One region of the Streptomyces sp. NPDC045998 genome, then DNA from elsewhere that is predicted to be linked to it. Evidence: riboswitches for the same ligand, from Rfam matches in the RefSeq annotation. Region 1 holds a riboswitch; the other holds the start of a gene.

Region 1 (3,370 bases):
CCTCGGGCGTCAGGGCGTGCGCCTGCATGGTGCGGAACGCGGCGCTGTACGCCTCGAGGTCTTCCGTGCGTTCGAGATAGAGGCTACTCGTCAAGTGGTCGAGAACCACCACATCCAGATCAGACATGTTCGCGAAGGAGAAAATAACGAAAGGCCCGGAGAGGCCGACGTACCCGCCCACCGCGAACGGCAGCACCTGGAGCCGCACATGGGGCAGGTCCGCCAACTCCCGCAACCGCCGCAGCTGCGCCCGCATCACCCCCGGGCCGCCCACCTGCCGCCGCAGCACCGCCTCGTCCAGTACCGCCTCCAGGCGCAGCGGCGGATCACCGAACAGCACCTCCTGGCGGGCGAGCCGCACCTCCACCAGCGAGTCGACCGCCGTCACCGGCAGCCCGTCCAGCGCCGCGCGCGTCACCGCCCGCGCGTAGTCGGCCGTCTGCAGCAGGCCCGGCACCACCGAGGTCTCGAGTGTGCGCGCCGCGCACGCCTGCGACTCCAGGCTGATGAAGTCCTGGTACTGCGGCGGCAGCACGCCCCGGTACGCGTGCCACCAGCCCGTGCCGCCGCCGTCCGCGGCCGCGCCGGAGAGGGCCTCCAGCAGCGCGCGCTGGCGCGGTTCGCGTACGCCGTAGGCGTCGAGCAGCCGTGACACGTCCTCGCCCGTCACCCCGCTGGCACCCGTCTCGATCCGGCTGACCTTCGACTGGTGCCAGCCGACGAGCCGGGCCGCGTCCCGGCTGGTGAGCCCGGCTCTCAGGCGCAGCCGCCGCAACTCCTCGCCGAGCTTGCGGCGCCGCACCGCCGGACCGTGCCGCGTGCCCCGCACGACAGCCCCACCTCCCGCCCTCCGGAACGCTGGACCAACCCGCCAGTCTGCCCGCCGGAACCGCTCTCGCGTAGCAGGGTTCACCGCTTCGAGCGACAGATATATGCATATCTTGGGGGATCGGCCCCACCCGGGGCGACATAAGTGGCACTCTGGCGCGAAGCGCAATCCGAGGCCGTCCTCGCACAACATCCGCTCCCTGTCGGAGTCCGGCCCCGGTGGGAAAGGGACAGCGTCGCCATGGCAGACCACCAGGAAGCATCCGTCACTCTGCCGAGCGATCCAGCCTCGGTCTCCGCAGCCCGCAGATACGTGGCGGACGTTCTTACCGAATGGGGCCTGCCGGCCGAGTCCGACACGGCGGACGCGGTACGGCTGATCGTCTCCGAGCTCACCACCAACGCCGTCCAGCACACCTTCGGACAGTCACCGACCTTCACGGTGGACATCCGGCTGGAACGGGACGAACAGCTGCGCATCGGTGTCACCGACAGCCACCCGCGGTGGCCGCAGCGCCTGCCCGCGGCCGTGCAGCAGGACAACGGCCGCGGCATGGTCATCATCCGCTGGCTCACCGCCGAACGCGGTGGCCGCCTGACGGTCACTCCGACCGGTGAGGGCGGCAAGACGGTGTGGATCGCCCTGCCCTGGTCCGTCCCCGTCCGGGGCTGAGCACGCGCCCGGTACGGCGGCGGCCCCGTACCGCCCGGTCGTGCGGTACGGGGCGTACGAGCTCTCGTGTCAGCGCACGCGCCCGTAGTAGACCGACTTCGACCAGATGCGGTCGAGCTTGACCACCGAACCCGACTTCGGTGAGTGCCAGATCTTGTTGTCCCCGGCGTACAGGCCCACGTGGTAGACGCGTCCACCGGAGTGGAAGAAGACCAGGTCACCCTTCTGCCGCTGCGACGTGGAGATGTGGCGGGTCTTGTTGTACTGCTGCTGCGCGGTGCGCGGCAGCGTCTTGCCGGCCTTCTTGTACGAGTAGAGCGTGAGGCCGGAGCAGTCGAACCGGGAGGGGCCCGCTGCCCCGTACGCGTACGGGGAGCCCTTCTTGGACGCGGCGATGTTCAGCGCCTTCGTGGCGTGCGTCGCGGCGGCGGCCTCGGCCTGGGGGACGGCGCCCGGCGCCAGCATGGTGCCGCCGACGGCGGCGAGCGTCAGTGCCGAGACGGCACCGGCTCGGGACAGCAGAGACGGGACATGAATCTGCGCGGTCATAGCGCAACCCTTCGTCAGCCGCCTGTGAAGGATGACCTGTCGGGTTCGGGCTGGCGAAGTTGCCCGGCCGCTGACGCGGCTTCACCCCAAGGGGCGGCCATGGTGCGCTCGCCCCGGACTGCTTGGGTCCTCCACTCCTGCCGATCCACTCCTGTCGACCAGTCGTCCGGACGGCGGCAGGACTCGGCGTCCGCCCGGACCGCCCCGCCGCGGCGGCGGGGGCTTGTCGTCGAAGGGATCTTGACCCATGACAGGGCGAAATTCCGAGCCGAAACGGAAGTTTGTGAGGCTCCTCACGACTGATCCATTCGAGTGGACAGAGGCGTTTTGGTGCGACGCGACGGCTGGTTGATGATCCGTGGACCAGCGGCGGAAGGTGATGTTCCGCCAGATGCGTACACCATGGGCGCAACTCGTACAGTGCGTAATTCCCTCGTTTGCGTACGCCGAACGAGGGTGGCTCTTCGGCCCTTCTGCGCCCATCCGTGCTACGCCGAAATCCCTCATCAGGCGGGCTCCTGAGGGAGCGTCACCCGCGCAGCCAGACATTCGCCATCGAGAACTCACGGCGCACGCGCCAGCGTCCGGGTGTGCGCCTCGCCCTCCCGTGGTCATGCGTCGAACGCAGTGCTCCCGCGGTGCGGCCGTGCGCCCGGCGAGCGCCCGGTTGAACCCCGCTCCGGGGGTCGGAGGCGTGCGGGATCGTTTCCTCGTCCTCGTGCGGGTGACCGGGCGCGTACCCGGGGTGTGGGGGTGGGTAGCCAGGGGCCGACTCGAGCCAACCGGCGAGTCAGACCCCGTCACCCCGTCACAGGGAGGGAACCCGTATGCGTCGCACCGCGGCCGTCGTCCTCGGAACCATCGCACTCCTCGGATCCACCGTCACCACCGCCTCGGCGGTGGCGGTGCCGGACCCCACCGCCGTCCTCGACTGCGTCACCACCAGCGCGACCGACCTGACCACCATCGTCGACCCCGCCGCGCCCGCCCTGCCCTCGGAGGTCCCGGGCGCGAGCTGCCTGGCCGTCTGAGGCGGGCACCGCGGCTCGCCGGGCGGCACGGGCGCACCCGTACCGCCCGGCGAGCGGCCGCACCTCGTATACGACCCGCGCTGCGGGCCCGGTGGGCGGCCGCTCGTGTCCCATGGCCAGGCAAAGCCGTAGTTAACGTGCCGGAAAAACTTCTGCCCGAGATTGAAATATCTCTCCCTCACAATCGTTTCCGCAGGTCAACAGAGTGTTGAAGCCGGATAGGGTCCCGCTGCTGCCCGGGGTCGTGCCGGGCGGGAACATGTGAGGTGAAACGTGCAACTGAGCCCGC
Region 2 (3,370 bases), on a different contig from region 1:
AGGGCGTTGGCCTCGCGCAGCCGTGCCTGGTACATCCGGTACGCCTCGGCGAGCGTCTTCTCGAAACCGTCGGCGGCCTGGTCGGCGAAGGTCTCCTCGTCGATCAGCTCGTTCTTGAGGTTGGAGATCTTGGCGCTGAAGGACTTCGGCGGGAACTTCTTCGGGTCGAGGTCCAGGTCGCGGCAGACCAGCGCCATGAGCCGCTTGGAGTCGGCGGCGTCGTAGATCGAGAAGGACGACGTGAAGCCGAGCCTCTTCGACTCGCGGCGCAGGATGCGGACGCACGCGCTGTGGAAGGTCATCACCCACATGGCGTTGGCGCGCGGGCCGACGAGCTGCTCGACGCGCTCCTTCATCTCGCCGGCGGCCTTGTTGGTGAAGGTGATCGCCAGTATCTGGCCCGGATGGACGTGCCGGGTGGCCAGCAGGTGGGCGATGCGGTGGGTGAGCACCCGGGTCTTGCCGGAGCCCGCACCGGCCACGATGAGCAGCGGCGAGCCGGTGTGGACGACGGCGGCGCGCTGCTGGTCGTTCAGCCCCTCCAGCAGCGCGGCGGGGTCCACGACGGTGCGCGGCGCGCCGTCGCGGTGGTACGCGTCCCGGGCCGGGGGCACGTCGAAGCGGTCCCCGAAGAGGTCGTGCGGGACCTCCTCCGGGGCCGGGGCGTGGCCCTCGGCGTCCTCGGGGGGCGGCGGCGGTTCCTCGGAGGTGTGGTTCCGCAGGTCCGCCAGGAAGCTGTCGTCAAAGAGGCTGCTCATCGCCTATCGAGTCTAGGCCGCCCCACCGACAGCCGGGGCCGAACAGACTTCGTCGCAGAGCGCGATGACACATAAGCGTCGCGTAAAGGTCACGAAAATGTATCCGGCATATCGAACATCATCCTTCACAGCACCACCACACGTTGGCTAGCGTGCCGCACAAGCGGACCGTTCCCTCATCGGCGAACCACGCCGATCGGACCGCCCACGCCGAATCCACTCTCCCCGCACGGGAGTTGGAACCGGGGACCCACCATGCACCATGGGGTGAATCGGCCGCTTCCGCAGGCCGTAGGGCACCTTCCGTTCGCCCGAACCCGCCGGTTGACCCGGTAGGCGGTCTACGGAAGGAGATGCCGGCCTTGGCGTCGCATCGCAAGCCGCGCAGCCGCACCACCCGCACGCTCGGTACGTTTGGTTCGTTCGGTACGAATTCCCCCGCCGTCGGGGTCACGACGGCCGCCATCGCCTCGGTCACGACCCTGCTGTCCGCCCAGTCGGCCGAGGCCGCGCCGGGCCGGCCGACGGTGGAGGAGGTGCAGAGGAAGGTCGACGACCTCTACCGGCAGGCCGGAGGGACGATGACGCAGGCGCAGCGGTACGCCCAGCCCGTGCGGCCCGCCCCGCCGGCCCAGCCCGTGCGGCCCGCCCCGCCCGTCCAGCTCACCCCGCCCAGCCCGCACGTCCCGCACGTCGAGTCGGAGCCGACCGCGAAGCCCGACAACGATGCCGTCGAGGCCGCCGAGGCCCTCGAAGCCGCCGAGGCGTGGAAGGCGGAGGCCCCGACCCCGCGGGCCGAGCCCGCGAAGACCCCCGAGGCGCTGCGCGCCGGCAAGCGGACGGTGCAGCGCAAGCTCGCGGAGGCGCGCGCCCTGCTGGCGCGGGAGGAGACGCGGCCGGAGACGCTGAGCGGGACACCGACCGGGACGCCGACCGGGACGCCGACCGGTACGCGGACGGAGGCCCCGGTGTACGGGCCGGAAGTCCGCGAGACCGAGAGCGGAACCGGTCACGGCCCCGACCGCACCGCGGCCGAAGCCGACAAGGTGCTGGCCTTCGCCCGCGCCCAGCTGGGCAAGCCGTACGTCTGGGGCGCGGCCGGCCCGAGCTCGTACGACTGCTCCGGCCTGACCCAGGCGGCCTGGAAGGCGGCGGGCGTCGACCTGCCGCGGACCACCTGGGAGCAGGCCCGCGTCGGCACGCGCGTCTCCATGGACGAGCTGCGCCCCGGCGACCTGGTGTTCTTCTACGACGACATCAGCCACGTCGGCGTCTACCAGGGCGACGGCGTGATGATCCACGCCCCGCGTCCCGGGATGAACGTCCGCGAGGACGCGGTCCACTCCATGCCGCTGTACGGCTGCGTGCGCCCCGCCTGAGGGGCCGCCTGAGAGGGGCGGCCCGCCCGTGGGAAGCGGGCCGCTCAGGTCACCTCAGGTCCAGAGCGTCGCGATGAAGATGTTGGCGACGGTGAGGCCGCCGACGGCGCCGAACAGCGCCTTGTCGACCGTCTCCTCGTCCCGCTTGACGTAGACCAGGCCGAGGATGACGACCAGGATCGCCAGCTTCACGCCGATCTTGATGTTGTTCACGGTCTGGTCGTCGGCCTGGTTGAGCCCGACCAGGGCCACACCCGTCACCAGCATGGTCAGCGCGCCGTGCAGCATGCCGGGGCTGAAGCGCGCCGTGCCCGCGCCCATCGCCTTCATCTGGGACAGGAAGCCGCCCAGCAGGGCGCCGATACCGATGATGTGCAGCGCGACGAAGACATTGATGAGTACGTCCATGGGCCGGAGCCTAACCGGGGCCATAGCACCGGTCGCCGGGCAGGGTTGCCTCATTCGTCGCCTCGGTCACAGCTGATACGGAATGAGAGATTCCAGGCGCGTCGCCGCCGACGGAAGCCGTTCCCGAACTCTCACCTGCGGGCAATTGCGGTCACTCCCCCTCACCACCGTGACCGGCGGGTTTAGCGTCCTCCCCCAGGTGGCCGGTTCTCCCACCGCCGTCTTCCGACTCCCGGGCGGCGGCCGGCCACCCCACCCACACGCGACAGGGAAGGGAAGTGACCCGCCCTCGTGGCAGCTCACCCAGAACCAGAACCTCCGCAGCACGGCGATCACGGCCATGACAGCGGTCGCGGCAAGCACCGCAAGCCCCGGCAGCGCTCCCTGAACGCGGCTGCGGCCGGGTGGGCTGCCGGGCGGGTGGCCGGGCGCACCGCCGTCGGCTTCGTACTCGCCGGGGCGGCGACCGCCACCGCCCTCAGCGGCGCCGGGCACGCGGAGCCCCGCCTCTCCCCCGCCCAGGTCAGGAGCGAGGTGGACCGGCTGCACCGGGAGGCCGAGGAGGCCACCGAGCGGTACAACGGCGCCAAGGAGCAGGCCGACAAGGCCCGTTCCTCCCTGGACGCCCTGCGGGACGAGGCCGCCCGCCGGACGGAGCGGCTCGCCGCCACCCGCCACGCGCTCGGTTCCGTGGCCACCGCCCAGTACCGGCACAGGGGCCTCGACCCCGCCCTCCAGCTCGCCCTCTCCAGCGACCCCGACGCGTACCTGGAGGGCGCCGCCCTCGCCGAGCGCGCCGGGACCCGCCAGACCGACGCCATCGCC

The links. A riboswitch is a leader RNA that binds a small molecule or an ion and turns the genes downstream of it on or off. The one in region 1 is predicted to bind cyclic di-AMP.
Region 2: it holds a riboswitch for cyclic di-AMP, as region 1 does, so the genes downstream of both, AC07FJ_RS27465 (C40 family peptidase) here and AC07FJ_RS25705 (C40 family peptidase) in region 1, are expected to answer to the same signal.

The regions. Positions count from the first base shown of each region.
Region 1 covers NZ_JBWKLJ010000009.1:135,116-138,485, forward strand. Annotated here, with positions in the region: gene AC07FJ_RS25695 (helix-turn-helix domain-containing protein) at 1-829, opposite strand, end outside; gene AC07FJ_RS25700 (ATP-binding protein) at 1,070-1,501, shown strand; gene AC07FJ_RS25705 (C40 family peptidase) at 1,571-2,050, opposite strand; cyclic di-AMP (ydaO/yuaA leader) riboswitch at 2,055-2,217, opposite strand; gene AC07FJ_RS25710 (hypothetical protein) at 2,878-3,081, shown strand; gene AC07FJ_RS25715 (urease subunit gamma) at 3,355-3,370, shown strand, end outside.
Region 2 covers NZ_JBWKLJ010000010.1:153,273-156,642, forward strand. Annotated here, with positions in the region: gene pcrA (DNA helicase PcrA) at 1-758, opposite strand, end outside; cyclic di-AMP (ydaO/yuaA leader) riboswitch at 957-1,113, shown strand; gene AC07FJ_RS27465 (C40 family peptidase) at 1,112-2,137, shown strand; gene AC07FJ_RS27470 (hypothetical protein) at 2,192-2,545, opposite strand; gene AC07FJ_RS27475 (C40 family peptidase) at 2,930-3,370, shown strand, end outside.